Regions from separate parts of the Rhizobium sp. BK512 genome, predicted to be linked through region 2. Evidence: riboswitches for the same ligand, from Rfam matches in the RefSeq annotation. Region 2 holds a riboswitch; each other region holds the start of a gene.

Region 1 (10,271 bases), on a different contig from region 2:
GGGTTGAGCAAGCGAGTTCGCCGGAGACGAGCTTGGCGGCGAGCAGCTCGATGCGCTCGACGGTGTCGCCGTTTGTGCGCCAGGGGGCATCGGTGATTTCTGCTAGGATTGCCGGGCGTGAGCCGACCCAAGTGCCGGCCATGTCACAATCAAGTGGATCGAAGGAACGCTGAAGCACGCGACTCCCCTTCTCCCCAGCGGGGAGAAGGTGGCCCGTAGGGTCGGATGAGGGGGCCATAGGCTCGGCCTCGCCTTCGCTCAGCCGCTCGCTCCTCACGTCGCTTGCCCCCTCATCTGTCCTGACGGACATCTTCTCCCCGCTGGGGAGAAGGGGGAAAGTCAATACATCCCCCGCAATCGCCCGCTGCAAACTCGCATCCCCGCCCTCACCCAACCCACGCGGCACCCGCGCCAGCGCCACGGTGAGATCCGTCAGCAGCCGGCCCTCGGGCGACACGCCAAACACATGTAACCCGTCGCGGATCTGCATTTCCTTGAGATCGCACAAATAGGCATCGAGCTTCTTCAAAGCCTCGCCTTCGCTCTCACCCTTTGCAATCCCCGCGTCCCGATCCAGCCCGATATCGGCAACAAGCTCGAGGATCTGCCGCGACAGCAGCCGGATACGCCGGGGATCGACGCCCGAGGCCTCGTAATATTCATCGACCAGCGTCTCCAGATCCTTGAGCGGCCCGTAGCTTTCGGCCCGCGTCAGCGGCGGCGTCAGATGATCGATGATGACGGCGGCCGTGCGGCGCTTCGCCTGAGTGCCCTCGCCGGGATCGTTGACGATGAATGGATAGAGATGTGGCAGCGGCCCGAGAATCGCTTCGGGATAACAGACCTCCGACAGCGCCAGCGCCTTGCCCGGCAGCCATTCCAGATTGCCGTGCTTGCCCATGTGGATCACCGCATCGGCGCCGAACTCTTCGCGCAGGAAGGCATAGAAGGCGAGATAGCCGTGCGGCGGCACGAGATCGGGCGAGTGATAGCTTTCCTTCGGATCGATATTGTAGCCGCGTGCCGGCTGGATGCCGACGAGCAGCCCGCCGAAACGCGCAAAGGGGAGCGCAAAAGCACCCTCGCGCATATAGGGATCGGCCTCCGGATCGCCCCATCGCGCGTTGACTTCATCCTGAATCTGATTGGGAAGAGAGGCGAAGAAATCCTTGTATCGACTCAAGGAAAGCCGCTCGCGCACAACCTTGCCGTCGAGACCGGAATTGGTCGGCCCGGCCATCAGATGCCGCATGAGCGCATCGCCATCATCGGGAATATCGGCGAGCGGATAACCAGCCTCCGCCATCGCCCGCATCACCTCGATCGTCCCGGCGGGCGTATCGAGCCCGACGCCATTGCCGAGCCGTCCGTCCCGGTTCGGATAGTTCGCCATGACCAGCGCGACACGCCGCTCCGAAACCGGCCGCTGCCGCAACCGCGCCCAGTTGGCGGCAAGGGCTGCGACATAGGCCATGCGTCCGGCATCCGGCTCGCTGGAAACGATATTAGCCTCGACCGCGGCATCGTAGCGAGCGGCAGCCTTGAAGGAGACGGCGCGCGAAAGCACGCGGCCATCCACCTCCGGCAGCGCGACGTTCATGCCGAGATCGCGGGCCGACAAGCCTTGCGATGAGGCTGCCCAGGCCTCCCGCGACGAGGCGGAAAAGATCGCCTGCAGCACGATCGCGTCGTTGGCCTCCAGCACCGTCGGCTCGCGATCAGCACCGGGTGCGGACACGGCAAAGCCTGTCGTGTTGATGACCACGTCGGGTTGGAGATCGGCGAAGATGGCTTCGAGGATGCCCTTGGAAACCGGGTCCTTGAGGCTGTAGGCAAAGACCGGCAATGGGCGAAGACCCTGCGCCTCCAGGGTTTCGATCAGTGCCTCGACAGGGCGGGTTTCGCCGCTCTGCACGAGTGCGCGGTAGAAGGCGATGGCAACGACGGGTGCTGCCTGTCCCTTCTCCCCAGCGGGGGTCCGGAGGACGGGTCGAGACCCGTGGCTCGACCCCGGTCGGTGGCCCGAAGGGTCGGATGAGGGGGCCACTCCACAAACCTCGAAATCGTGCTCCTGTTGCTCGCTCTCTCCGTCGCTCGCCCCCCTCATCTGCCCTGCCGGGCATCTTCTCCCCGCTGGGGAGAAGACAGAACCGGTGAGCTTCCGCCACTCCTCGACCCCAACAAGCCCCCGCCCCGGCCACCAGATCCCGGCCTTCATCAGCGGCACAGCCGGCGCCGGCTTCTCCTCTCCCGAGAGCATCGCCGCCGCATAGGCCAGAAAGCCCCGTGCATTGGCATCCCCGCCCTCGATCAGATAGGCCCAGAGCGCATTCAGATCATCCAGCGCCACATTGGAAAACGGCGTCAGCCCGGCATCCGGCTTCGAATCCCCCGGCAGCACCGCAATCAGCGCACCGCTGCGCGCCGCGATCGCATGCAGCGCCTCCAGCGCATAGTGGAAATAGCTCGCCCCGCCGAGCGCCCGCACGATGATCAGCTTCGCATGCCGCGCCGTCCGCTCCACATAGGCATCGACCGACATCGGGTGCTTCAGGCTCATCAGGCTCGCAAGCCTCAGCGAATAGCCTCCTTCTCTGCCGCTATGGGCCGCGGCAATCGCCGCAAGCTCGGTATCGGCAGCGGACAGGAACAGGATATCGCCGGGCGACTGGCCGAGGTCGATCGCCTCGTCCCCGTAGCTGATCGTCCCCTGTTGAGCGAGAAGCAGATGCATTGTTTACCCTCGGACGAGCGCTTCGATCGCCTTGCGCACTGCGTCCTGATCCATCTCGTGCAGACCGATGACGACGAGACGCGTATTGCGGGCCTCACCCGGCGCCCAGGCACGGTCGAAATACTGGTCGATGCGGGCACCCACGGCCTGTAGCTGCAGGCGCATCGGCTTGCCGGAGACATCGATGAAGCCCTTCAGGCGCAGCACGTCATGCTCGGCGATGATGCCCTTCAGCTTCTCGACGAAACCTGCCGTATCCGAGACAGCGCCGAGTTCGACGACGAAACTGTCGAATTCATCGTGGTCGTGCGGCTCGCCATCCTCATGCTCCAGCTCGTGATGGGACTTGCGGTTGACGATATCGTCTTCCGTGCCGATGCCGAGGCCGAGCAGCACGCTTGCCGGCACCTCGCCGTTCTTCGCTTCGATCATGACAGGCTTGCGGGCAATGCGCGAGGCGACTTCGCTCTTCACGCGGCCAAGCCCGTCCGCGTCGATCAAATCGGTCTTGTTGAGCACGATCAGGTCGGCGCAGGTCAGCTGATCCTCGAAAAGTTCCTCGATCGGGCTTTCATGATCGAGCGATTCATCCTCGACACGGCGCGCATCGACGGCATCGTGGTCATCGGCAAAACGACCGGCAGCAACGGCCGCACTATCGACCACGGTGATGACGCCATCGACGGTGACTTCGCTGCGGATATCCGGCCAGTTGAAGGCGGCGACGAGCGGCTGCGGCAGGGCAAGGCCCGAGGTTTCGATGACGATATGGTCAGGGCGCTGGTCGCGCTCCAGAAGCTTGGTCATGGTCGGAATGAAATCGTCGGCAACGGTGCAGCAGATGCAGCCATTGGTGAGCTCGATGATGTCGTCCTCGGTGCAGTTTTCCGCACCGCAGCCCTTCAGCACGTCACCATCGACGCCGAGATCGCCGAACTCGTTGATGATCAGCGCGATCTTCTTGCCGCCGGCATTGGTGAGCAGGTTGCGGATCATCGTCGTCTTGCCGGCGCCGAGAAAGCCGGTGATGACGGTTGCGGGGATTTTCTGCTGCATGGAACTAACCCTTCATTTTCAGCGGCAGACCCGCTGCGATAAAATAAACATCCTCGGCCGAAGCCGCGATCATCTGGTGCAGCCGGCCTGCATGGTCGCGAAATTCCCGCGCCATGCGGTTCTCGGGCACGATGCCGAGGCCGACTTCATTGGAAACGATGACGAGCCGCGCCTTAGCATGAGGCAGAAAGCCAGCAAGGGCGGCAGACTGGGCGGCGATATCGCGCCCCTCCATCATCAGATTGGTGAGCCACAGCGTCAGGCAATCGACGAGGATGGCCCTGCCCTCCGCGTCGATGGCGGTCAGGCGCTCGGTGAGATCGAGCGGTTCCTCATGCGTCGTCCAGGAGGGGCCGCGATCGGCCCTGTGCTGGTCGATGCGCGCCTGCATCTCGTCGTCCCAGGCGCGGCCGGTGGCGATGTAATGGCGCTCGAGACCGCTCGTGGCAATAAGATTTTCGGCGAAGCGGGATTTGCCGGAGCGAGCGCCGCCGAGGATGAAGGTGGTGGTCATGACAGCACCGTCCGTTGAGGATGGGCACGGCCTTCGCCGCACCCCTCATTCCTGTGCTTGTCACAGGAATCAGGGAAGAGAAAACGGCCTGCGCCAGAAGCTCATCACAGAGGGGCGGCGGAACACCGCGCCCATATCGCACCACCAGAGGCAGCGCTGAATAACATCCTTCAGCCAAGACAACCTCCGTGCTGGCAGCGGGCAAAGCGCCCAAATTGGGCATTATGCCCGGCACGGATAGCAGGTCTCCTGGCTCGCAGTTATCGGCCGCGACAGGGGCGACCGCTCGGTCGCCCCTTATCGTGCCAGCGGATCCGCCTCGCCTTCCCGGCTGCATCTCGTGAAAAGGCGGACGATTCGTAGAATTAGAGGCGTCCTGCCCCGGCTGATCACGATGCATTTCCAGTGGCTTTTCCGGCACTTGTCCGCCTTGCCCGCTTGCAGAATGCAAGACTGTCGGCGCCGCAATCCAAATGCCGGATGGAAGACCCTGACTGCTCTACAGTCGCGGGGTCGGCTGTGATGAAGGCGCCCGGCTTGGGTCCGCCCCGTCACATTCCCTTTTAATCCGGAAGGCGTTTGCCGATCCGGAACCATCCATTATGTGGATTCATGGTTAGGCGCGTGCAACCCCCATGTCAATTGCCGCGCAACGTCCCGCTCATGTTCATCTCGACTTACACTACCGATATTATCGTCTTTAATCAAAGGCTTACGTCACAAAAACTTTACGGCCCGGCCGGTTTTTTGCCGCAATTGCCGCTCATGCGGATGCCGGCTCCGCCCTTGACCCCTATTCTTGCCGCCTAATTTCCCCATGATGCTCTCCCGAATGCACATTCGCCGCCTCGGCCCTCTAGGCACCGCCTTCGATCCGGGGCGCCTGCGCGCGCTCATTCGCCACAGCGAAATGGGCATGGTCTTTGCCGGCGCGCTTGTCGGCATCGTATCGGGGCTTGCGGTCTCAGCCATGAGCTATGCCTCGGAAGAGATGCACAGCCTGATCTTCGGCATAGACGGCACGACGAGGCTCAGCGCCTCGCAGATCGACAGCAAGTTTCTGCTGATGTCGGCCCCGGTAGCCGGCGGCATGCTTCTCGGGCTCTTGCTCTTCATTCTCGCCAAATGGCGCAAAAAGCCGATGGTCGACCCGATCGAGGCCAATGCGCTGCATGGCGGCCGCCTGTCGCTGACGGACAGCATCCTTGTCGCGATCCAGAACCTCGTTTCCAACGGCTTCGGCGCATCCGTCGGCCTGGAAGCCGGTTATACGCAGCTTGCGGCCGGCATCGCCTCGAAATTCGGCCTGAAGCTGCAGCTGCGCCGCGCGGACCTGCGTGTGCTCGTCGGCTGCGGCGCAGCCGGCGCCATCGCCGCCGCCTTCAATGCGCCGCTGACCGGCGCCTTCTACGCCTTCGAGCTTATCATCGGCACCTACACCATTATGTCGCTGACGCCTGTCGTCGTCTCAGCGCTTGTCGCAACTCTTGTTGCGCGCCTTCTTGCTGGCAGCGATTTCATCATCGATGTCGGCAGTTTCGGCGCTGTACAGCCGGCAGACTACGTGCCGGCCATTGCGCTCGGCGCCTTCTGCGCCGGCGTAGGCATCCTCATCATGCAGGGCGTCTCCTTCGTAGAGGAATTGGCGCGCAAGAGCGCCATCGCGCTGCCCTTCCGCCCGGCGCTCGGCGGCATCGTCGTCGGCCTGCTGGCGCTGGTCTCGCCGCAGGTGCTGGCCGCCGGCCACGGCGCGCTGCATCTGAACCTCTCCCACGAGATCACGATCCCCGCGCTGATCGGTCTCTTCCTTCTGAAGTCGGTGGCATCCGCCGTCTCCATCGGCTCCGGCTTCAGGGGCGGCCTGTTCTTCGCCTCGCTTTTCATGGGCGCGCTGCTCGGCAAGCTCTTTGCCTATTCCGCCCCCTATTTCGCCGATGCGACGCTGACGCCCGTGATCTATGCCGTGGTCGGCATGAGCTCGCTCGCCGTCGCCGTCATTGGCGGGCCGCTGACCATGACCTTCCTGGCGCTGGAGATCACCGGCGACTTTCCGATCACCGCACTGGTGCTCGCAGCCGTCATCACCTCCTCGCTCGTGGTGCGCACGACCTTCGGCTACTCCTTCGCCACATGGCGCTTTCACTTGCGCGGCGAAAGCATCCGCAGCGCCCATGATGTCGGCTGGATCCGCAATCTCACCGTCGACAAGCTGATGCGTTCAGACGTGAAGACCGCAAGACTCGGAATAACGCTGGACGCATTCAGGGAGGCTTTCCCCATCGGCTCGACGCAGCGTGTCATCCTCGTCGATGAGGGCGACAAATATGCCGGCCTCGTGCTCGTGCCGGAAATCTACGCAAACCCCACCAGCGCGCAGGACGAAGCCCAGAATCTCGGTGATTTCATCCGCTATAAGAACGATTTCCTGCAGCCGCAGATGAATGCCAAACAGGCGGCCGCGATCTTCGACAAGACGGAAAGCGAAGCGCTTGCCGTCGTCAACAACCTCATCGAGCGCAAGGTGATCGGCCAGCTCAGCGAAAGCCACACGCTGCGCCGCTACAGCGAAGAACTCGACCGCCGGCGCCGCGAGGTGTCAGGCGAGATCTGAGGCCTTTGCCGCCGATTTTCGAGCCGATGCCACGATCGGATCCGCAAGCTTGAACACGTCGGCCTTCCTCGAAACGCCGCGCAACTCGAACGATCCCAGGCGTTCGCAGGCGACACCGCAGGCAGCCGCGAAGCTTTCCGACATCAGAAGCGGCTGGCCAAGTTCGCCGCAGAGTTTCTCGATCCGCGAGGCCTCGTTGACGGCCCTGCCGATCACGGTGAAGTCGAGCCTGCCGCGGGCGCCGATATTTCCGTAAAACACTTCTCCGAGATGCAGGACGACGTCCACACCGATGTCAGGTCCACCGTTGCCTGCCCGCTCCCGGTTCAGTGCCTCGTTGGCCTTCAGCATGTTCCGGGCCGAGGCGAGTGCTGCGCGGCAAGCCTTTTCGGGATCATCCCCCTCTTCGCTGCCGGTCGGAAAGATCGCCAGCACGCTGTCGCCCATGAACTTGAGGATCTCCCCGGAATTTTCCTCGACATGCCTGCCGATCAGCTCGAAATGCGCATCCAGAAACCCAGCGATTTCGCCCGGCTCATAGACGTCGGTCAATGCCGTGAAATTCCTGAGATCTGCAAGCAGGACCGCAGCACTGATGGATCCGCCCTTGCCTCTCTGAGCCTCGCCCGCAAGGATGCGTGCGCTTGTCCTGGCGCCCGTGTAGACGGCCAGAATATCGGCAGCGGTTTTCGATGCGGCCATGCGGTAGCAGGCGAGCCCCAGAGCCGGAATAAGCTCTGCGACCGTCCTCAGCTGCTCGTCGGAAAATCCACCCGATGCGTCGCTGGTCAGCGCGAGGCTGAAGCCGCGCAACGCGACCTCCTTCGGAAACTCGAAAATGCTGACCACGTGATCGGTCGCTCCGGCAAGGGCGAATTCCTTGAGCCGCGGGTACTCGAGACCCTCTCCCTTGGCTAAGCTCCAGCGCCCCGCTCTCTCACCGCGGCTCAGCAGATGAAATGTCGGCGTTTTCTCGAAGTTGCGCTCGTCCACGCCGCCGTGCTCGGAATTTTCGAGGGTCGTTACCCCGCCTCGCACGAAATTGGCGGAGATGCCGCGGTACATCGGATGAAGGGATGGCATCATGATACTGGCCCGCCAGATCGGAAACCCGTCAGCGACCAGCCGGTCGCACAGGCCTCCAACGAGGTCGCCAATATTGTCGCTCGCGATTCCCTGCTCTATAAGCCACTGAATATGATCGTTAATTTCGGAATCTCCAGATGGTTGAAACCGTTCTATGATCGGGAAATCCGGCGAATGGGCGGCAAGGCCGGACCGTGCCGGCACAAAATCCGGCAATCGTCGCGCCAGCCGGGGTTCCTAGCCATCGCGCCCGGCGACGACAACCGCCGGGCAGGCACGGAGAGAGTGATACCTGGCATCATCAATCGCCTGCTTCACCTCATCATGCCATTCACGGGCGACCGAGGCAGTGCGGAATTCGATGATGATCAGCCTGTTCATCTGCCGCTCTCCCTGAACCGGATGGACCGCGCCGCCACAGGATCGCACATTGCCTCCATGGAACGTCACGTCGGGCGATATGCATGCGAGATAATCATCGATCGTCTGATCTTCGATATCGGGATGGATTTCGAGAATGAAATAAGCGCTCATCGATCGCTGCCTCCGACAAGGACCGGGCAGCCATGCGAGAGTATCGACATGACGCCGACAGTTCCTTAGAATATCGAAACAATTATTAGTTCGGAGATCTAAACGTTTTGCCGCAAAAGTCAACCGGCCGCCTCGCGCGCTACATCCCGACGGTCCAGCTGTTTTCAGCCAGGCTCGTACTGTTCCATCAGAAGATGGCCGAGAAAGTTGGTCTGACCGGCACCGAATTCAAGTGCTTCCGGCTGTTGGAGCAGCTCGGTCCGCTGTCGATGACGGCCCTGTCGCGCGAGGTCGGGTTGAAGGTCGGAACGGTCAGCGGATTGATCGACAAGCTGGAGGCGACCGGTTTCGTCGTCAGGCAACGTGATGAGACGGACAAGCGCCGCCTTGTCCTGGTTGCCTGTCCCGAGGCCTCGGCACGCGCCAGCTCGCTATACGAGGAGCATGGCGAGGCGATGGCCGCACTGCTGGAGACCTACAGCGAAGCCGAGTTCAATCTGCTGCTGACGTTCCTCACCGATATCGGCAATGTCCTCGCCCGGACCTCATCCGCACCATCGGAAGAACCGCTTCCCGAGCGGACCTCCGCCCTTTGAGGAGCGGCGGGAACGCCCGTCTGCGCTTACATCCTGACGGTCATGCCGCCGTCCACGGTCAGCACATGGCCATTGACGAAGGAGGCGGCACTGCTCGCAAGAAACAGCGCTGCACCGGCGATCTCATCCGGGCGACCCCAGCGCTGGACCGGGATGCGCTGGCGCACGAAGGGCGTCAACTCCTCGTTCGCAGCCATCTCCGCGTTCGTCTCGGTGGCGAACCAGCCGGGTGCAATCGCGTTGCTGGTGATGCCGTATGGGCCGAACTCGACCGCCATGCCGCGCATCAGGCCGGTCAGGCCCTGCTTGGCCGCCGGATAGACGCAATCGCCGGGCATGACGACATGGCCGCTGATCGAGGTGACCGCGATCAGGCGGCCATGATTATGCCGCTTCATCAGCGCGGCGGCATCCCGCGAGAGCGTCATCGCGGCCGCCAGATCGGTGCGCAACAGCTCGATAATGGCATCGTCATCGAATTCGGCCAGCGGCCGCCTGTCGCGGGCGCCGACATTGTTGATCAGAATATCGAGACGGCCATGGATCTTTTCGATGTCGGCCATCAGCGCACGCTGCGCCTCCCGGTCGACGATGTCGAAGGCGGCAGCCTGCGCCGTGCCGCCGCTACTGCGGATCGTCCCTACGGCATCTTCAAGCGTCGTCGCCGTACGCCCGGTGACGATGACATGCGCGCCGGCCTCGGCAAGTGCGCGCACCATCTCGAATCCGAGGCCACGGCCGCCGCCGGTTACGAGCGCCACCTGGCCCGTCAGGGAAAATCTATCCAGTATGGTCATGGTTTTCATTGCTCTCGACCGGGTGTATCGGAACAATTAATGGACTCAGTCAACTAATTTGGCAATAGCAAACGATGCCCTGATTGCGTCTGCCCACTCTGCGGGACCGTGAGGCAGGCAAGCGACATCCGGCCTAGCCGAACAGACCGGCAAGCCAGCGCGGGTCGAGATACTGTTCCAGGCCGCCTGCGACCTCGTCGAGCGCCCGGTCGACGTTTTCGCGGTAGTTGCTCGCTTCGCCTGACAGGCCAAAGCTTTGAAGCAGCCGGGCGCGGTAGGCATCGCTGCTGAAGAGGCCGTGCAGATAGGTGCCCATGATGCGGCCGTCTGGCGAAAGCGCTCC
Region 2 (10,271 bases):
AGCGGCCTCGTCGATCTGGATCATCGCAGCACCCGCCTTTTCGAGATCGATCACTTCGTCGCGGATCGCCAGAGCGATCTGCCGGCTGACATCCGCGCGAGAAAGATCATCACGCACGAAGGACCAGTTGAGGATCGTCACCGGCCCGGTCAGCATTCCCTTGACCGGCTTGTCCGTCAGCGACTGCGCGTAGCGCCACCACTCGACTGTCATCGGCTTCGGCCGAGAGACATCGCCGAAGATGATAGGCGGGCGGACATAGCGTGAACCGTAGCTCTGCACCCAGGCATGTTGCGTAAAGGCGAAACCGGAAAGCTGCTCACCGAAATACTGCACCATGTCGTTGCGCTCGAATTCCCCGTGGACGAGCACGTCGAGACCGATTTCCTCCTGCCAACGGATCGCCGCTTCGGTCTCCTTTTTCAGGAACGCATCGTAGTCCGCCTCGCTGATCGTACCCTTTGCGAAGGCCGAGCGGGACTTGCGCACATTGGATGTCTGCGGGAAGGAGCCGATCGTCGTTGTCGGGAAGAGCGGCAGGCAAAGCTTGCGCTCCTGCAGGCTGGTCCGCTCGGCAAAACCGCTGCTCCGCGTCATCATCGTCTCATCGATTGCCGCGACCCGCTGCCTAACTTTGAGATCATGCACACGTGGAGAAGCCGCTCGAGAGGCAACGGCCTGAGAGGCTGCAGCAATTACTTGATAAGCCCCGCCGGGACTGCCGAGGGCAGAGAGTTCATCGAGTTTCTGGGTGGCGAAAGCGAGCCACGACGTCAGTTCCTCATCCAGTCCGGTTTCCAGATCCAGGTCGATCGGCACATGCAGCAGCGAGCAGGATGGCGCGATCTGCAGCCGATCCGCGCCGAAGCGCTGAACCAGTGGCTCGATCTTTTTCAGGATCGCGGCAAGGTCCGCCCTCCAGATATTGCGTCCGTCGATGATGCCGAGCGACAGCGTCAAATCGGGGGACGTCTTGAGAAGGGCATCGATCTGCTGCGGAGCACGAACGAGATCGACATGCAGGCCGGAAACCGGCAATGCGAGCGCCGTCGGCAGGTTATCGCCTATATTGCCGAAATAGGTGGCGAGCATGATCTTGAGGTTCGGCACCAGCTCGTGCAGCGCACGATAGGCATGCTTCAGCGCTGCCTGCTCTTCTCCTGAGAGATCCAGCACCAGGCACGGTTCGTCGATCTGCACCCAGTCGGCACCGGCAGCGCTCAGTTCCGCAAGCACCCTCGCGTAAACAGGCAACAGGCGTTCAAGCAGGCTGATCGGTGCAAAACCTTCCTCGGTTCCCTTGGCGAGTTTCAGGAAGGTGACAGGGCCGAGGATGACTGGCCGTGTGTGGATTCCGAGCGTCTTCGCCTCGATGAAGGCATCGAGTGGCCTGTTTGCGGTCAGCGCGAAGAATTGATCGGGACCGATTTCCGGCACCATGTAGTGATAGTTCGTGTCGAACCACTTGGTCATTTCCAGCGCCGGCACGCCATGTCCGTGATGGTGCTTATGGCCGCAATCGGCGTGCGCCGCATCGCCGGTCGAACCGCGCGCCATGGCGAAATAGGTATCGAGCGCAACAGGCCCGCCCTTCCAGCCATAGGCCGAAGGTATGGCGCCGACCATGACAGTCGTGTCGAGCACATGGTCATAGAACGAGAAATCGTTGGAGGGGATGATATCGATCCCCTTCTCTTTCTGCAGAGCCCAGTTTTGCGCCCGCAGCCGCTTGCCGACATCGAGAAGCACGCCGGCATCGGACCTGTCGGCCCAATAGCTTTCAAGTGCGAATTTGAGTTCGCGATGCTTTCCGATCCTGGGAAAGCCGAGATTTGCAGTCTTGATGGTCATTTCCTTACCCCGAAGGTTATGGGCAAGGCTCAGGCGCAACGCATCGACGAGGTGTGGCTACAGACGTGCCGTCTCGCGCAAAGCGGCACACCGGGACACCCCGCCCGTGGACGTTATCTATCGCGGCAGGTCTCCTGGCTTGCGGGTCTTCAACACCATCCAGTCTTCCCAGGCGTCTTCCCAGTGACGTCGAAGGACGGTGTCTATCCGCTTACAGTTGCGGGGGCAGCTTCGGTCTTGGCGTTAGCCTCACCGAATTCCCTCTTAGCTCAGGATCGTCAAATCCAGAGAACCACGATGCGACAAGCATGCACCTGTCGCATCGGATCGTCAAGATGACATAAAGAAATCTTTATATCTTTATGCGAAGAAGGCGAAGTGCATTCATCGTCACCAATACGGTCGCGCCTGTATCCGCGAGGATCGCTGGCCACAGGCCGGTAATACCGACGATGGTGGTGACCAGGAACACGGCCTTCAGCCCGAGCGCGATGGTGATGTTCTGGAAGATATTCCGCATCGTCCGCTTCGAAAGGTCGATCATGCGGGCAACGTCGCCGACACGCCCATGCAGTACCGCCGCATCCGCCGTTTCCAGCGCAACGTCGGTGCCCCCGCCCATGGCGATGCCAACATCGGCTGCGGCAAGTGCAGGCGCATCATTGATGCCGTCACCGACCTTGGCAACGAACAATCCTTCCTTCTTCAATTCGCCAACAATGCGCTGCTTGTCCTGCGGCAGCAGCTCGCCGCGCCAGTCGATGCCGAGGTCACCGGCAACGGCTGCTGCCGTGCGCTTGTTGTCGCCGGTCAACATGATGGCGCGCACGCCTGCCGCCTTCAGCGTCGCAAGCCCGCTCTTGGCGTCGTCGCGTGGCTCGTCGCGCATGGCGATGAGACCGGCGGCGACACCATTGATGAGCAGGACCGAGACGCTCTTGCCCGCGCCATTCAGCGCCGCGACCCGCTCATCCTGTTCGGCATTCAGCGCCCCGCGCTCGCGCGCGGCCGGCGGCGACAGCAGATCGAGCGTCTCCCCATCCACCTTCCCGGTCATGCCCTTGCCGGGCAATGCTTCCACTTCGAAAGCGGGCGGCACGGGCACGGCATCGGCCTTGGCACGGTTGAGGATCGCCAGCGCCAGCGGATGGCTGGAGCCCTGCTCTAGAACGGCAGCACGCGAAAGCACCTCAGCCTCCGAGCGCCCATAGGCGATGATATCCGTGACCTGCGGCTTGCCTTCGGTCAGCGTGCCTGTCTTGTCGAAGGCAACGGCCGTCACCTTGCCGAGTGATTCAAGGACTGCCCCACCCTTCATCAGCAGACCGCGGCGCGCACCCGCTGAAAGCGAGGCAGCTATTGCTGCCGGCGTCGAAATGACCAGCGCGCAGGGGCAGCCGATCAAAAGGATCGCGAGTCCCTTGTAGATCCATTCGCCCCATGCTCCGCCCCCCAGCAGCGGCGGCAGAACGGCGACCAGGGCCGCCACGACGACGACACCAGGCGTATAGTAGCGGGAGAAACGGTCGATGAAGCGTTCCGTAGGTGCCTTCGATTCCTGGGCCTCCTCTACAAGCTTGACGACACGGGCGATCGTATTGTCCTCGGCAGCGGCCGTGACACGGACGCGCAATGCAGCGTCGCCATTCACCGTGCCGGCGAACACCGTTTCGCCTGTGCCCTTGCGCACCGGCGTGCTTTCGCCCGTCACCGGAGCCTCGTCGATCGCGCTTTCACCGGAAAGAATGGTGCCGTCGGCGGAAATCCGGTCTCCCGGCCGCACGAGAATGATGGAACCGACCGCAAGTTTCTCGGCTGGCACTTCCTTCACTTCGCCAGCCGCCTCGAGCAGTGCGTTCTTCGGCACCAGCGTCGTCAGCGACTGGATGCTGGCGCGCGCCTTGCCGGCGGCAACCCCTTCCAGCAATTCACCAACGAGGAACAGGAACACGACCGTCGCTGCCTCTTCACCGGCATTGATGATGACCGCGCCAACAGCGGCAATCGTCATCAGCATTTCAATGGAAAAGGGCGTGCCGGAAAGTGCGGCCATGACCGCGCGACGCGCGATCGGCACCAGCCCCACCAGCATGGCGATGATGAAAGCATACGGAGCAATCGAAGGCACCAGATGGCCGACCACGTAGGCAACGACGAGTGCAAGTCCCGAAAGGATCGTCAATCGGCCCTTCTTGCTCTGCCACCAGGGACCGGTCATCGGCCCATGATCATGGCCGTGCAACCCCTCGACTTCCTCGGCGCCATGCGAATGCCCGTGATCGGCGTGATGATGACCAGCATGATCGTGGTCGTGACCTTCGTGGTCGTGATCATCATGCTCATGACCATGGTGATCATGATCATGCCCGTGGTCATGATCGTGGTCGTGATCCGCATGATCATGATCGGTCTTGCTTTCCCGGACAGGGGCCTTGCCCGTGAGCGGAGCAACCGAATAGCCGAGGCCGGTCACCTTTTTTTCGATCGCCTTGAGATCGCTGCTGCCATCGTGGCGCACAGTCATCGTGCCCGCCGTCACCGATACGGAGACGTCTTCGACGCCGGGCACACGCCTGACGGCCGTATCGATCTTTGTTGCGCAGGCGGCACAATCCATGCCGCCAACCCGGTACCGTGCCTGTGCTGCTTCGCTCATGATTTCGATCCTTGCTTGTAGGCAGTATCGTTCCTACATCCTCTAGCGACTAGAGGTGCAAGAGGAAAATCATGAAAAAGATCACCATCGGTGAAGCTGCCCGCCAAAGCGGCGTCAAAGTGCCGACGATCCGCTATTATGAGGGCATCGGTCTGCTATCTGCGCCGAGCCGCAGCGAGGGCAATCAGCGCTCCTACGAACCATCGGACCTCAACCGCCTCGCCTTCATCCGCCATGCCCGCGAGCTCGGCTTCGAGATCGAGGCGATCCGCACTCTCTTGCAGCTTCAGGACGACCCGCATCAGCCCTGCGCTTCCGCCGATGCCATCGCCAAGGCCCGCCTGATCGAGGTCGAGCAGCGCATCCGCAGCCTCAATGCCCTGAAGGCAGAGCTGGAACAGATGGTCGAAGGCTGCGGCCATGGTCGCGTCGACCAGTGCCGGGTCATCGAGGTGCTGGCCGATCACGGCAAGTGCGTGCATCCACATCACTGAGACTTGCGCTCGCCGACTGCCCACGCCAAGAAGGCGCAATGAAACAGAAGAAAATCGCGATCATCGGCGGCGGCCCCGCCGGCCTTTCGGCAGCCGAAGTGCTGTCGGCAAGCGGCCATGCCGTTTCCGTCTATGATGCGATGCCGACCTTTGCCCGCAAATTCCTGCTCGCTGGCAAATCCGGTCTCAACATCACCCATTCCGAAGACTACGAACGCTTCTCCACCCGCTTCGGCAACGCCAATCCCCGCCTGCGCGCAGCCCTCGATGCCTTCACGCCGGCCGATATCCGCGCCTGGGCGTCAGACCTCGGCAGCGAGACCTTCGTAGGCTCGTCCGGCCGCGTCTTCCCCGATGTGATGAAGGCCTCGCCGCTGCTGCGCGCCTGGCTCGCCCGGCTGGAAGCCCGCGGCGTCAGCTTCTTCACCCGCCATCGCTGGATCGGGTTCACAGAAGACGGCCATATTTTCGAAACGCCTGACGGCCACAAGACCATATCCTGCGATTCAACCCTGCTCGCGCTCGGCGGCGCCAGCTATCCGCGCCTCGGCTCCGATGCCGGCTGGGTGTCATTGCTCTCCGAGCGCGGGGTGGCGATCGCACCGTTTCAACCGGCCAATTGCGGCTTCGATGTCGCCTGGAGCGAGATCCTTCGCGAACGCTTCGCCGGAGAGCCGCTGAAATCCGTGACGGCAACATCACGCGCCGGGACATTTCCGGGCGAATTCGTCATCAGCAAGCACGGTATCGAAGGCAGCCTCATCTACGCGCATTCAGCCGCTTTGCGTGACGACCTGCTGTCGCATGGTGAGGCAAGACTGACAGTCGACCTTGCCCCGGGCCGCACCGCAGATCGCCTGTCGCGCGATCTGACCCGGCAGGATGCCAAGATGAGCTTTTCCAACCGCCTGCGCAAAGGCGCCGGGCTCGATGGCGTGAAGGCGGCACTTCTGCGTGAATTGGTGCCGGAGACCGATCGCAACGATCCGCACAAACTCGCTGCCGCCATCAAGTCGCTGGCTATCCCATTGCTGCGCCCACGCCCCATCGCCGAGGCCATATCCTCTGCCGGCGGCATCGCCTTCAGCGAGGTCGACGAAACCTACATGTTGAAACATCTCCCCGGCATGTTCGCGGCCGGAGAGATGCTGGATTGGGAGGCACCGACAGGCGGCTATCTGTTGACTGCCTGTTTCGCAACGGGCCGGGCCGCAGCAAAAGGCATCGAGGCCTGGCTCAGCCGAAGGTGAAGGCGAAAGCCTGCACGCCGGGATCGAGGAAATGGATCTCGAACGTGTGGTCGCCGACCGGTCCGGCTTCGCGCACTAGTTGATAGAGGCGCTGCCCCGTCACCGTGCCATTGCCGTCGGCATCCGTGTCCGCGCCGTGACCATCGTCGGGCGCCTTGCCATCGACCATCACCTTGAAGCGCACCGGCTTGCCATCTGCGCCTGGACCGAGAACCAGATGCAGATCGCGGGCATGGAAGCGGTAATAGATAGTACCGTCGGCAGCATTCAACGTTGCCTGTTCGGACCCGACTGTCCAATTGCCGGTCAGGCCCCATTCATTGAGTTTCGGCGTCACGGCAACATAATCATGCGCGGCATCGTTGATCGTGCCCTTGTCGTCAACAAAGTTCTCCGAGCGCTGATAGCCGACATAGGTTTCCGGCGATTGCACATTGGCAGCATCGGAAGCGGCTTCGGCACCGGTCGCCTTCACATCCACGATATCACTGGAAACACCGGTCTTGCCGGCTTCGGCCAGCAATTGCTGGATTATCCGTTCGGACTGGTCGTAATCGCCCTCGCCGAAATGATGGTGGCGGACCTGCCCTTTCGCATCGATGAAATAATGCGCCGGCCAATATTCGTTGTCGAAGGCGCGCCAGATCGCATAGTTGTTATCGACAGCAACAGGATAGGTGATGCCGAGATCGGAGATCGCCTTCTTCACATTGTCGACATTCTTCTCGAAGGCGAATTCAGGCGAATGCACGCCGATGACGACGAGACCCTGGTCTTTGTACTTCTCGGCCCAGGCTTTGACATAGGGGATGGCACGCAGGCAGTTGATGCAGGAATAGGTCCAGAAATCGACGAGGACGACCTTGCCCTTCAGCTGCTCCACCGTCAGCGGCGTGGAATTCAGCCATTGCACCGCGCCATCGAGCGGCGGCATCTGACCTTCGACCGGCAGCTGTTCGGCAGCACCCTTTGGCTTCATCGCCATCATCATGGTGTTACCGCTCATCGTGGCGGGATTGCCGGTCATCATCATCTGGTTGTTGGCGGTCATCGACATCGAGCCCCCGCCACCAGCCGGCATTAACACCGACTTCATCGAGCCACCGGCATTGTCAGCCGTCTGTTGCTGATGGAACTTGTCGACCAGACCCTGCTCCAGGGCATTGGTGCTGGCAAGCGAAGCCTGCGTCAGGAAGCCGGTATCAAGGCCGAGTGCAATCGCCACGACAGCCGTGAGAACCGCAACACCCACGCCACGCCGCAGCCATTCGCCGACGCCAAGCGAACGCTTCATCGCCTGATAGACCTTGCCGCCAATGAGGAGTGCCAGTGCAAGCGAGGTCGCAGCCCCCAGCGCATAGGCAAGCAGCAAAAGCGTCGTTCCGACATTCGCGCCCTGCAGCGCCGCACCCGTTAGTATGAGGCCTAGAACCGGCCCGGCGCAGGGTGCCCAAAGCAGCCCGGTCGCGACGCCGAGCAACAGCGAAGCGGCAACGGCCGAGCCGCCACTGCGTGTGTTTTGATCGGCAGACTGCGACAGACGCGCACCGAGCGAAACGAGCGGTCGCGTCAGGTAATCCGACAGCGCCGGGAAAAGCAGAATGACGCCAAAAACGGCAAGCAGCACGATCGCGACATAGCGGCCATATTCATTGGCTTGCACGGCCCATCCGCCGCCGACAGCAGCGAGGGTCGCGACTCCAGCGAATGTCGCCGCCATGCCGAGCATCATCGGCAATGTGCTGCGCAGGAAAGGTTGGCCGGCACGGGCGAAAACGAACGGCAGCACTGGCAGGATGCAGGGGCTGACGATCGTCAGCACCCCACCGAGATAGGCAAGGACGAAGAGAAGCATCAGAGTGTCCCGTCGATCAGGCAGAAGCCGGGTGGAATGTCATGGCCACGCCGTTCAAGCAGTAGCGCAAGCCGGTCGGCTTCGGCCCGTCGTTAAAGACGTGGCCAAGATGCCCGCCGCAGCGCCCGCAATGGACGGCATCGCGCACCATGCCGAAGGATGTATCGCGCGTCGTGCCGACGACCTTGTCATTGAGCGGCGCCCAGAAACTCGGCCAGCCTGTGCCACTGTCGAATTTCGTAGTCGATGAAAAGGCTTCCTGATCACAGCCCGCACAGGCGAAATTGCCCTTGCGCTCCTCGTGCAGCAGCGGGCTTGTGAAGGGATATTCCGTTCCCTCCTGCCGCAGTACCGAATATTGGTCCGCAGTCAGCAGCTTCTTCCACTCTTCGTCTGTATGGCTAACGGCAAAGGTTTCCTTCGCCATGGCTTGGCTGCCGAAACCCAAGCGCAGGGCGAAGGCGCCAAGTCCCGCAGTGATCAGCAGCAATCGTCTGTTCAGCATCGCGTCGCTCTCCTATGTCTACAGCATCTGCGACAGGCACTTTCATTCAGTAGACAACGATCGGCCGGCTTTATTCCCGCCATGCCGATCTTTTGTCCACGCCGAGAACTACGGAGCCAAGCAGTGTTTTGTTACGCAGTCGCCCATGGGGACACGCAAAAGTGAGAAGGCGCCATCCCGGATCGTTATATCCAAGTAAATACGACGCTATGCCGTAAAGCGAGGCCGAGCAAGCGGATGAGCGGTCATATTGTCGCGAGCATGATGGTCACCCGGCCCGGCACAACTGTTTCAGAAGTGCGACACTCGCGGCAACGCAAATTCGATCCATGCAATCTGCCGTCATGCCCGGCTGATTGCAAAGCCGCCACATTTACATCAGAGTATGCGCAAGTTCCGTGGGAGGAGCCTCAATGCACGAACAATCCGCACATGCGGAACATGTCTATACGTGCGCCCAGCAAAATTCCGCTGCGGCCAGCTCTCCAATCGTCGCCTCCTGGCGCCGCTGCATGACCATGTATCAGCTTGCTCCCGAAGATAGGCGCACGCCGCTACGTCTTACCGAACAGGAATTCAGCGTTGCCCGGGAGCAATCGGATCAGTTGATCGCCGATGCGCGCGACGAACTCGACCGGCTTTTTGCAACAGTCGGCAAGGCCGGCTGCTGCCTGCTCCTGACCGATCGCAACGGCATTGCGCTGGAACGCCGCGGCGCCGTCGGCAATGACAAGGAATTTCATGATCTTGGTCTATGGACCGGTTCGGTATGGACGGAAGCCAGCATCGGCACCAATGGCATCGGTACTGCGCTGGCCGATGATCGTGCAGTCGCTGTCTTTCGCGATCAGCATTTTTACTGCTCCAACATCAAGCTCAGCTGCACCACGGCCCCGATCCGCGATCACCGCGGCCTGCTGGCCGCTGCCCTCGACATCTCCACCTGCCGCGATGACGTCAACGAAATGACGCTGAGCATCCTCTCGCAAGCCGTGCGGGATGCGGCGATGCGCATCGAGCTCAATCTCTTCCGCTCCGCCTTTGCCGGTGCACGCTTCGTCATGGTGCCGGCCGGCGCCAATTCCGCGAACGCCTTGCTGGCCGTCGATCGGCATGATCTCGTTCTCGGCGCCACACGCGCCGCCCGCCTCGTCCTCAAGTTGGATGACGTGCGCATCGCTGCCGGCCTTCCCGCCTCCGACGCCCTGCATGAAGGCCATGTTTCCCAGGAAAAAGAAATGGCCGAGGCCGAGAAAGCGGCGCTGCTGCGGGCACTTTCCCGCACCCACGGCAATGTCTCCCAAGCCGCTGCGGCTCTAGGCATCAGCCGTGCAACACTGCACCGGAAGATGAAGAAACTCGACCTCCACTAATATCGAGCAAGGGTTCGGTCACAATCTCGTGGTGACACCGAAACCTGTCGCAACTCTGCGACACTGTGCGGTGCGGTATTGGCAAGCCGCCCTGTTCTACCGAGCCAAAGCGACACAGATTTCCTCCCACTGGTTCGATCCGGAACCTGTTCATCAAGGGAGGATGACATGCTTCATCAGAAAATCGTCGAGTCGCCGTTCAAGCTGAAATACGGCAACTACATCGGCGGCGAGTGGCGTGAGCCGATCGGCGGCAAATATTTCGACAACGTCACGCCCGTCACCGG
Region 3 (10,271 bases), on a different contig from region 2:
GAATGAAGCGCGATGTCTGTAAAGCCTGCCGATCTCAAGAGCGGCAGGAGCATGTTGGGGCGGAGACCCTGGCCGAAGGGCAGGGCTGACATGATGCGGGCGTGGCGGGTGCTGAGTGCGCCGTCATAGTTCTTGTCGGCGCCGATGAGGCGGTCGATCCAGGAGATCAGCAGGCTGGCGACGCGGCCGGTCGGTTTCGGGCTTGCCCAGTCACCATCGAAGAAAAGCAACAGGCCGCCGGGCTTGAGGATGCGGAACCATTCGCGAAAGGTTTCTTGCGGCCGGGTCAGCGTCCAGACGAGATGGCGGCAGATGATGGCGTCATAGCTCGCGTCCGGCTCCAGGGTGTTTTCGGCGTCTGCCAGGATGAAGCGCAGGCGCTCCTTGCCGGCGTGTTTGGCGCGGGCAACCTTCAGCATCGCTTCGGAGAAATCGAGAGCGGTGACGTCATGGCCGAGATCGTGGATCAGGCGGGTCACTTCGCCGGTGCCGCAGGCAAGTTCCAGCACGCGTTTCGGCTCGGGGCCGAGGGCTTTGCGGATCGGCTTCTGCCAGGCGTCCGCCTCCGGGCCGGGGGCGATCCTGTGGCCGAAGGCGAGGTCGAAGGTTTCCGAGCGTTTCGACCAGTAGTCGCGGATTTCTTCCTTAAGATCGAAATTCACTCCATCCATGTCTTACCCCATCCGATACTGGATATGTGCGCGGCCATGCACGGGTGATTTTTCGATATGGGCACGCACGCCGAAGACGCGGGCGATCAGCGCTTCGGTCAGCACTTCCTCGGGCGTGCCTGCTGCCACGACCTCGCCCTTCTGCAGCACGGCCAGGTGATCGCAGAACATCGCTGCCAGATTGAGATCGTGCAGCGCGATGATGGAGGTGAGGCCGAGTTTGGCGACCAGCGCCAGGATATCGAGCTGGTGCTGGATATCGAGATGGTTGGTCGGCTCGTCGAGCAGGAGTTCGCTCGGGGTCTGGGCCAGCGCCCGCGCAATATGCACCCGTTGCCGCTCGCCGCCAGACAGTGTCTGCCAGAGCTGGCCGGCGCGTTCGCCCATGTCGACGCGGGCGAGTGCTTCTTCGACCGCGGCATCGTCATCAGGTGCCCAGGAGGAGAGGAGGCCGCGATGCGGCGTGCGGCCGAGGCGGACGATATCGCGCACGGTGAGCTGCGTATCCGTCGTCGTCTGCTGCTCGACGAAGGCTATGCGGCGGGCAAGGGCGGCGCGCGAAAGGCCGGAGACATCATCGTCGCCGAGGCGGATGACGCCGGATCTGACCTGCCGCAGCCGGCAGATCAGGCGCAGCAGGCTGGATTTGCCGGAGCCGTTCGGCCCGAGCAGGCCGAGCACCTTGCCCTTTTCGACTGATATGCTGACGCCGTTGACGATGACGGTATTGCCGGCGGCATAGGTGACCTTGTCGACGGTGATGGTCATGCGCTTCTCCGCACGCGATAGAGGATGATGGCGAAGGCCGGAGCGCCGAAGAGCGCGGTGACGACGCCGATCGGCAGGATCTGCTGCGGAATGATGATGCGTGAGACGATGTCGGCGCCGACCATGAAGATCGCCCCGCCGAGCGCTGTCGCCGGCAGCAGGCGGCCATGTGCGGGGCCGACGAGAAAGCGGGCGGCATGGGGAATGACGAGGCCGACGAAGCCGATTGAGCCCACAATGCTGACGACGCCTGCCGTCATCGCCGCTGTCACGCCGAGCAGGGTGAACTGTACGCGGCGCACGGCGATGCCGAGGGAGGCTGCGGCATCCGTGCCAAAGGCGAAGGCATCGAGCGCACGCACATGGGCAAGGCAGACGACAAAGCCTGTCAGTGCGACCGGCACGGAAAGATAGACATCCGGCCAGCGCACGCCGGAAAGCGACCCCAAGAGCCAGAAGAGCACGCCACGCGCCTGTTCGGCATTGGCCGAGGTCGTGACGATATAGGAGGTCAGCGCATTGAAGAGCTGCGAGCCCGCCACGCCGCAGAGAATGATGCGCTCGCTGGTGCCGCCAGCACCGGCCGCCAGGATGCCGACCAGCAGAAAGGCGACGACGGCGCCGATGAAGGCACCGCCGGAGAGACTGAGCACGCCATAGCCGAGACCTGATATCATGACGCAGACCGCGCCGGTGGAGGCGCCGGCTGAAATTCCGAGCACATAGGGTTCGGCAAGCGGATTGCGCAGCAGCGCCTGCAGCACCGTGCCGCACACTGCCAGCGATGCGCCGGCACTGGCCGCCGCCAGCGCGCGGCTGAGGCGGTAATCCCAGACGATGCCCTGATGGATGCGGCTGAGCTCGAATGCCGTGCCGAAGAGGCGGTTGGAAACCGCTTCTGCCGTGGTGGCGAGCGGGATTGATATCTCGCCGATCGATACGGCGAGACTGATCATGATACCGAGCAGGAGGAGGGCGGCGATGGTGAGCGTGGCAAGCGCCCACCATTTCCTCTGTGGCAAGGCAGCCTGGCTCACTGGGCCAGACCGAAGGACTGGATGCCCTTTGCCAGCGTCTCGATGCCGTCGATGGTTCTGATCGTCGGGTTCATCGACTGCGCGTCCATCATGATGAAGCGCTTGTTCCTGACGGCATCGAGCTCTTTCGTAACCGGATCGTTTTCCAGGAAATCCACCTTCACCTTGGGATCATCGGCGGCATAGCGGCGGCGGTCCATGGTGGCGATGACGATGACGGCGGGATTGGCCTGCGAAATCGTTTCCCAGCCGACGAGGGGCCATTCCTCTTCCGTCGTGACGACGTTCTTCGCCCCGAGCGTCTTCAGGATATAGGCTGGCGCGCTGTTCTTGCCGGCGATGAAGGCATCGCCTTTCACTTCCTTGCTGGAGAACCAGAAGACGACCGGCAGGTTCTTTGCCGCAGCACCGGCAACAGAGGCAACGGCCGCGGCCTCCCGCTTCTTCAGGTCGGCGATGACAGCATCGCCGCGGTCTTTCACGTCGAAGATCTCGGAGAGTTCGGCGATTTCCTGATAGATCAGGTCCATCGTGAACAGTTCCTTGCGCACGCCATCGCCGCCGTCGGTATTGATCTTGGCGACGCAATCGGCCGGCGCGACATAGGTGTTGATGCCGAGATCCCCAAACTGCTCGCGCTTGCCGACGGAGCCTTGCGTGCCGACATGCCATTCGAATTCGGCAGCCACCAGATCGGGCTCCGCGCCGACGACGGATTCGAAGCTCGGGTCATTGTCGGCCAGCCGTTTGATCCTGCTGTTGACATCGGCATATTGCGGCAGAACCGGGCCGACCCAGACGGCCGTGCCGGCAATCTTGTCGGCAAGGCCGAGCGAGAACAGCACTTCGGTCATGCCCTGGCCGATCGAGACGATCTTGGCCGGTGCCTTTTCGAAGGTGACCTGCTGGCCGCAATTGGTGAGGGTGAGGGGATATTGGGTGGCGGCAAGTGCGGGCGCAGCAAAGCCGGCCAGCCCGAGCGCGAGGGAAAAGCTCTTCAGAAGCTGTCGCATGGAAAACTCTCGATCAAAGGAAAAGGGCTAGCGGATGCCGGCGCGCGAACGATGGCCAGCGAGCGGGAGGCTAGCGGCGGATCGTCCAATCGAGACGGATGGATGGCGGCAGGTGGGGAGGGGTCTCGTCAATCATGTCTGCTCCTTGTCCGGGCATCCCCGCCCGGCTTGATTGGATCGTGATCGACGGCAGGTCTCCTGGCTCGCGAATATGTGCCGGTCATCTGCCTTCCCGCGAAATCGCAGTGGCACGGCCCTGAGGCCGAGGGCATGATCGCTGAAGCGATCAACCCCGAGATCGACAATCCGCTTACAGTTGCGGGGGCAGCCACGGTCTCGGTCCCTCTTGGGTCGTCCTCACCGTGTTCCCTATTATTCCCCTCGGAGTTCTCTTCGGGGAACCGTCGCCTCGATCTATGACGCCGCCATGGGCGACGTCAAGCGCCGGAATGCGAAGTGTGTCGGGTCCGAGGCCGCCTTAGTGACTGGCGCCCGAGCCGCCGGCGGCGACAAGCGCGAAGGGCTGGCCCTCGACGGGGATCGTACGCACCTCCTTCAGCGTCTGCGTGCTGACGAGGCGAATCAAGCTGTGACGGGGATCGGTGATGGCGATATCATCGCCGGCAACGGCCAGCCGCGGACGCGGATCGCGCCAATGACCATCCTTGCTGTAGGGCTCGGTCACGGTTTCCGATCTGACGATCTCGCCCTTGACTGTATCGAGCAGATGCAGCCTGCCATCTTCGGTGAGGATATAGGCATTCTGAAACTTTGCCGGATCGAGCACAAAATCGACGCGACGCGTTGGAAGGTCGATGATGCGATAGGGTGCGTCCGTATTATCAGGATCGATCAGCGCCAGCTTGTCCTCTCCGTAATTGCCGAGGAAGAACTGCATCGAGCGGCCGCCGAGCAGCGTCGAGACCTTGCCCCGCGGCAGCGATGCGCCATAGGCGAGCATTTCCACGCTCGGGCCTTCCGCGCCGCTGGGGCGGGCGATGAGCACGCCTTCCTCGCAACCGAAGGCGACGAGGCGGGCGGAGGTTGCCTCGCCATGCAGGCCGGTGCAGGGCGCGACATCGCCGATCTGCCGGCCATCCCGGTCGAGCACCCGCAGGCCCAGGCGTGGCGGCAGTTCGCCCTCCTTGACCGGCGCCTGCATGTTCGGCACGGAGACCAGCAGGTGATTGCCCATCGGCACAGCGACGCCGTGATGGGCGGCGATGGTGTTGACAGCTTTCGGCTCCGGCTTTTCCTGCAGCAGGCTGCTCTCCTTCAAGAGATCGAAGCGGTCGGTCCGGTCGTAGAAAATCGCCACGTCATCGCCATGCGTCACCACATGGCCCGGCTTCTCGCCCTTTATCGTCGCGCCGATCAGCTTCGGCGGCGCCACCTCGAGATCGCGATGCTCTCCATGATCGGAAAGGGCAATGCCGGTATCGATGGCATGAACGACATTCTCTTCGCCCTGGACGGCAAAGACCGTGCGCCCGGTGTCGCTCAGCGACAGGGCGGCATAACCCTTGAGATCGAAGCGGCCGATCTGTCTGCCGCTCGCAAGATCGATGGCGTGGACGACCGGCAGGCTGTGATCAGCCACGAAAAGCCGCCAACTCTCCTGCTGTTCCTCCTCGGCGCGGGAAGCCGATGGCAAGGTGGCGGATGTGAGCGCAGTGGCGACTGCGAAGATAGCGAAAAGGTGCCGGGCCATGAAATCTCCTTTAATGTAATAACATTACATCCCTGTTGTTATAAAGTTACATTTGCCTTGTCCAGTCGCGGCTGTCGAATTTTTGAGAAATTCAGGGCGCCGGCCTTGTTCGATGTCTGGCCGGCTTTTCATCATGACCGGATAGCGGTGTATGACGCAGGCCATCGATAAGCGTTTGCTGAGCCTAGCTCACAAGCCTTTCCCGCATTCCTCGTCTAATCCGGATAATCCATCGACGCTATATCCCATCCGGCACAGCTTCCGGTGTCCGTCAGCTTTCAACAGCCTTGCAAGGGATAAGCCATTGAGAACATCAGCATTTGCCGCAACCGATGCGAACACGCCGTTGCAACCTTTCTCTTTCGACCGCCGGGACCTGCGTCCAGAGGACGTGGCGATCGATATTCTCTATTGCGGCGTCTGCCATACGGACCTGCACATGGCCCGCAACGACTGGGGCTTTTCGGCCTATCCGGTCGTGCCGGGCCATGAGATCGTCGGGCGGGTATCTGCCGTCGGGAGCGCCGTTTCACGCTTCAAGGCGGGCGACAATGTTGCCGTCGGCACGATCGTCGACAGCTGCATGGAGTGCCCCAACTGCCGGCGCAATGAAGAGCAGATGTGCTACAAGGGTGTGACCGTCACCTATAATGGCCAGGACCGGGTGACGGGCGAGACCACCTATGGCGGCTATTCAGATCATATCGTCGTGCGCGAGGAATTCGTTCTCAGCGTGCCCGACGGGCTGGATCTTTCGCGGGTCGGGCCGCTGCTCTGCGCCGGGATTACCACCTATTCGCCGCTGCGTACGTGGAATGTCGGCCCCGGCAGCCGGGTGGGCGTGATCGGGCTTGGCGGGCTCGGGCATCTCGCCGTCAAGTTCGCTTCGGCGCTCGGTGCTGAGGTGACGGTTCTGACGCGCTCGGCGGGCAAGGTCGCGACGGCACGCGAACTCGGTGCCGACAAGGTGCTGCTGTCGACCGATGCCAAGGCGATGGAGGCTGCGGCCTTCGCCTTCGATGTGATCATCGATACCGTGCCTTACGAGCATGATCTCGGCCCCTATCTCGACACGCTCGATTCTGACGGCACGCTGGTCATTGCCGGCTCGCTGGTCGATACGCCGAAATTCAGCAACCTGTCGCTGATCAGGGGGCGCCGGCGCATTGCCGGCACGCCGAGCGGCGGGATCAGGCAGACGCAGGAAATGCTGGATTTCTGCGGCCGCAAGAACATCCTGCCGGAATGCGAGATCATTGCCATGGGCGATATCGCCAAGGCCTTCGAGCGGATGGAGCGCGGCGATGTGCGCTACCGTTTCGTCATCGACATGGCAACGATGCCGGCGGCGCAGGCGGCCTGACGTCGCTCACCGTTTCGGAATGGCGCGCAGCGCTTCCACGAAGACAGAAAGGGCCGGTGGCATCTGTCGCCGGCTCGGATAATAGATGGAATAGCCGGTGAATGGCGGGCAATAGTCTTCCAGCACGCGGATCAGCCGACCGCTTCTGATATGCTCGGCGGTAAAATCCTCGAAGACATAGACGAGGCCGGAGCCTGACAGCGCCGCTTCGACCATCATGTCCGAATCGTTGACCATGAAGCTGCCCGAGACCTTCACTTCGATATCGCGGCCGTCCTCGGTGAATTCCCAGGCATAGGCGCCTCCTACAGAGGTCATGTAATAGGTCACGCAATCGTGGTCGGCGAGGTCGCGCGGGGTTTTCGGTATCGGGTGGCGGGCGAAATATTCGGGCGAGCCGACGATCGCCGCGCGGATATCCGGCCCGATGCGCAGGCCCACCATATCCTTGTCGATGCGTTCGCCGAAGCGAATGCCGGCATCGAAGCGCGAGGCGACGATATCCTCGAACCGATCGCCGATGATGAGCTCCACGCGGATATCCGGGTAGGTGCGGTGAAACGCCGGCAGGATCGGCATGACGAGCGATGTCGCGGCATGTTTGCCCGCGGTGATGCGCACGGTGCCGGAGGGCTTTTCCCTGAGATTGCCGAGTTCCTGCAGGCCGCGATTGATCTCGGCAAAAGCGGGCTGGAGGGTGAGGAGCAGGCGCTCGCCAGCCTCTGTCGTGGCCACGCTGCGGGTGGTGCGGGCGAGAAGGCGCATGCCGAGCCGCTCCTCCAGCTGGCGCATCATGTGGCTGAGACCGGAGGAAGAGATGCCGAGCCGGGCGGCGGCCCTGGTGAAGCTGCGCTCCTCGGCAACGATGAGGAAGGCGGCGAGATCATCGAAATCGTGACGCTTCATTGCTGATCTGTCTTCAGGAGTGAAAGGGAATGCGGCGGCTGCCTCACATATTTAGGGCAAGGGCGAGGGTGCCTGCAAGATCGGTGCCCGGTGCGACCCTTGGTCCTGCAAATCCGCAATGACACTAATTTGACTTCGTGCTAATGTAGAATCTACTGATGGTCGGAGGAGTAACCATGAGTATTTTCGATGGCTTAGGCGGCGTTCTCTCTGACGTGCTTGCCGGCAGGCAAGTCGATTACGTCGCGGTTGCAACCAGAATATTCGACAATGCCGGCGGCCTGCAGGGCATTGTCTCCCAGCTCAACTCGGCGGGTCTCGGCCAGCAGGTTTCATCCTGGATCGGCACCGGCCACAATCTCCCGGTATCGGCAGAACAGATCGAGGCAGCCTTGTCCTCCGATCAGCTGCGCGACCTTGCCGCCAAGTTCGGCGTCAACACCGACGAGGTCTCCAAGCTGCTTGCCGAGCATCTGCCGCAAGCGGTCGATGCGGCAACGCCCAATGGTACCGTTTCGTAAGCCTGGAAGATGCGGGGCCACGGTGATGCGCGGCCCCGATGACGTGCGTGCCTTGACTGCCCCCAACCGAGGATATCCCATGATTGCGAGATTGCTTGTGCCCGCTTCCGCCGGAGCGTTGATTGCCGCCGCCTTCTTCGTCTCCCCGGCCTCTGCGCTGACCATGAAGGAATGCAGCGCCAAATATCAGACGGCCAAGGCCGATGGCTCGGCCAAGGACATGAAGTGGAACGATTTCCGGGCGAAATTCTGCGGCGCGGATGCGGCCGCCGAAGATGCCGCCGATGACAAGGCAGTCGCCGCAACGACGGACAAGGAGCCCGAAAAGGCGACGATGAAGGCGCCCAAGGGCGTGACCATGCCGAAGGCGATCGACAAGAAATATGCAAGCGAAACGCCCGGCAAGGGCCGGCTGCATACTTGCGTCGACAGCTACCATGCCAACAAGGATGCCGGCACGCTGAACGATCTGAAATGGATCCAGAAGGGCGGCGGCTACTGGAGCCTCTGCAATACGGCGCTCAAGGCCGGCGGCTGAGGCTTAACCGAACGGAGTCGATGTCATCGATAGATGGCATCGACTATTCCGGCATGGCCTCCGTCGGTTCTTCGCGATCCTGCAGAATACGGTCGATGAGGCCCCATTCCAGGGCTTCCTCGGCCGTCATGAAGCGGTCGCGGTCCATCGCCTGTTCGAACTCATCATAGGATCGCCCGCAATGCTCGGCGTAGAGGCCGGTCATGCGCAGCTTGATCTTCCGGATTTCTTCGGCATGGATGAAGATGTCGGACGCTTGTCCCTGGAAGCCGCCGAGGGGCTGGTGGATGAGGATGCTGGCATTGGGCAGGGCCGCCCGTTCGCCCGGCTGGCCGGCCATCAGCAGGAAGGAGCCCATCGAGCGCGCCGTTCCCATGCAGAGCGTGTGCACCGGTGCGCGGATGAAGCGCATCGTGTCGTACATGGCAAAACCGCTGGTGACGACGCCGCCCGGCGAGTTGATATAGAGATTGATCGGCTTCTTCGGGTTCTCCGCTTCGAGGAACAGAAGCTGGGCGCAGACGAGGGCGGAGACCGTGTCGTTGATCTCGCCGTTCAGAAAGATGATCCGCTCGCGCAGGAGGCGGGAATAGATGTCGAAGGATCGCTCCCCTCGGGAGGATTGTTCGACGACCATAGGGACGAGTTGCATCGCTTCGCGCATCGGCGAACTCCAATTTTCCGGTGATTGATGGGGAGAGGCCTGCCGCGTCAGGCGGCGAGCATCATGGTCCGGCTGTTGCCGTTGGCGACCGATTTCCTCAGCTGCTCGACAGTGGCGCCGGTCAGCTCGTGGACGATCCGCAGACTGGTTCCGCCGGCTGCATTCGGCGCGATCGTGAAGGTGACCGTGCTTTCGAGGTAGGGCGGGGCATCGTCGCGCATTCGGTAGCGGATTTCCTTGCCCGGCGTCTCCGAGACGGATTGCGGCTCGGCAAGCGCTTCCTTCGGCAGCCATTTCTCGCGGAATTCCGCAATGCTGATCGCCCGCCAGACCTTTTCCGGCGGCGCATCCAGCTCGTATTTCTGTTCGAAGCCGGCTTGCGGCGCCCTGGCCTGTATCTCGGCCTTCATCTCGTTCATTGGTCCATATCCTTCAGCAAGAGCTTCAGAGCATCGATACGGGCTGGCCAGTAGGCGCGGTATTTCGCCAGCCATTGGGCGATGAGGGCAAGCCCCTCGGGATCGACCTCGTAATTCACGAAACGGCCCTCCTTCTGTTCGCGCACCAGCCGTGCCGACCGCAGCACCGCGAGATGCTGGGACATGGCCGGCTGGCTGATATCCATGCCCTGGCGAAGGGCGCTGGCATTCATGCTGCCGTTCGCCAGCTTTTCGAAGATCGTGCGGCGGGTCGGGTCGGCGAGAGCGCGAAAGATATCATGTTCCATCATGACAACACATAAGCACAGACTTATGCGATTCGCAAGAGGGCCGCATGGACAGGCTCACTCAGCGCGGTGCAGCTTCAGTCTGGCGACATCCAGAATTTCCTCCGCCATCTCTTCGCCAAGGTCAGCGCGCCGACGAGCGTGGCGAAGGCGGCAATTCCGTCGCGGCGGCTGGCTCTGGTGCCGGAAGGGCCGGAGCGGGCGAGTTCGCTGCCGAGGGAGGAGATGGGGCAGGAGGGTACGGCCTTGCCGCCGGCCCGGGCGCCTTCAATATAGGCATTGACGGCCTCGTCGATGACGATCGAGGCCTTTGTCAACCAGAACCGCGCGGTTTTCGAGCCGACGGCCTAGG

What was found. A riboswitch is a leader RNA that binds a small molecule or an ion and turns the genes downstream of it on or off. The one in region 2 is predicted to bind cobalamin.
Region 1: it holds a riboswitch for cobalamin, as region 2 does, so the genes downstream of both, cobU (bifunctional adenosylcobinamide kinase/adenosylcobinamide-phosphate guanylyltransferase) here and metE (5-methyltetrahydropteroyltriglutamate--homocysteine S-methyltransferase) in region 2, are expected to answer to the same signal.
Region 3: it holds a riboswitch for cobalamin, as region 2 does, so the genes downstream of both, FHX06_RS01195 (ABC transporter substrate-binding protein) here and metE (5-methyltetrahydropteroyltriglutamate--homocysteine S-methyltransferase) in region 2, are expected to answer to the same signal.

Annotation. Positions count from the first base shown of each region.
Region 1 is NZ_JACIAS010000001.1:381,766-392,036, forward strand. It holds gene cobN (cobaltochelatase subunit CobN) at 1-2,734, opposite strand, end outside; gene cobW (cobalamin biosynthesis protein CobW) at 2,738-3,790, opposite strand; gene cobU (bifunctional adenosylcobinamide kinase/adenosylcobinamide-phosphate guanylyltransferase) at 3,795-4,304, opposite strand; cobalamin riboswitch at 4,526-4,917, opposite strand; gene FHX06_RS02030 (chloride channel protein) at 5,125-6,915, shown strand; gene FHX06_RS02035 (adenylate/guanylate cyclase domain-containing protein) at 6,901-8,160, opposite strand; gene FHX06_RS02040 (DUF1330 domain-containing protein) at 8,239-8,535, opposite strand; gene FHX06_RS02045 (MarR family winged helix-turn-helix transcriptional regulator) at 8,643-9,131, shown strand; gene FHX06_RS02050 (SDR family oxidoreductase) at 9,158-9,928, opposite strand; gene FHX06_RS02055 (cobyric acid synthase) at 10,062-10,271, opposite strand, start outside.
Region 2 is NZ_JACIAS010000010.1:302,571-312,841, forward strand. It holds gene metE (5-methyltetrahydropteroyltriglutamate--homocysteine S-methyltransferase) at 1-1,851, opposite strand, end outside; cobalamin riboswitch at 1,958-2,163, opposite strand; gene FHX06_RS30525 (heavy metal translocating P-type ATPase) at 2,204-4,507, opposite strand; gene FHX06_RS30530 (MerR family transcriptional regulator) at 4,579-5,001, shown strand; gene FHX06_RS30535 (TIGR03862 family flavoprotein) at 5,040-6,251, shown strand; gene FHX06_RS30540 (cytochrome c biogenesis protein DipZ) at 6,238-8,106, opposite strand; gene msrB (peptide-methionine (R)-S-oxide reductase MsrB) at 8,123-8,611, opposite strand; gene FHX06_RS30550 (helix-turn-helix domain-containing protein) at 9,025-9,984, shown strand; gene adh (aldehyde dehydrogenase) at 10,153-10,271, shown strand, end outside.
Region 3 is NZ_JACIAS010000001.1:219,336-229,606, reverse strand. It holds gene FHX06_RS01210 (class I SAM-dependent methyltransferase) at 1-671, opposite strand, end outside; gene FHX06_RS01205 (ABC transporter ATP-binding protein) at 675-1,439, opposite strand; gene FHX06_RS01200 (iron chelate uptake ABC transporter family permease subunit) at 1,436-2,461, opposite strand; gene FHX06_RS01195 (ABC transporter substrate-binding protein) at 2,473-3,489, opposite strand; cobalamin riboswitch at 3,660-3,910, opposite strand; gene FHX06_RS01190 (metallochaperone AztD) at 3,968-5,200, opposite strand; gene FHX06_RS01185 (NAD(P)-dependent alcohol dehydrogenase) at 5,505-6,563, shown strand; gene FHX06_RS01180 (LysR family transcriptional regulator) at 6,570-7,469, opposite strand; gene FHX06_RS01175 (YidB family protein) at 7,646-7,990, shown strand; gene FHX06_RS01170 (hypothetical protein) at 8,070-8,528, shown strand; gene FHX06_RS01165 (ATP-dependent Clp protease proteolytic subunit) at 8,572-9,192, opposite strand; gene FHX06_RS01160 (SRPBCC domain-containing protein) at 9,240-9,611, opposite strand; gene FHX06_RS01155 (ArsR/SmtB family transcription factor) at 9,608-9,922, opposite strand; gene FHX06_RS01150 (hypothetical protein) at 9,997-10,236, opposite strand.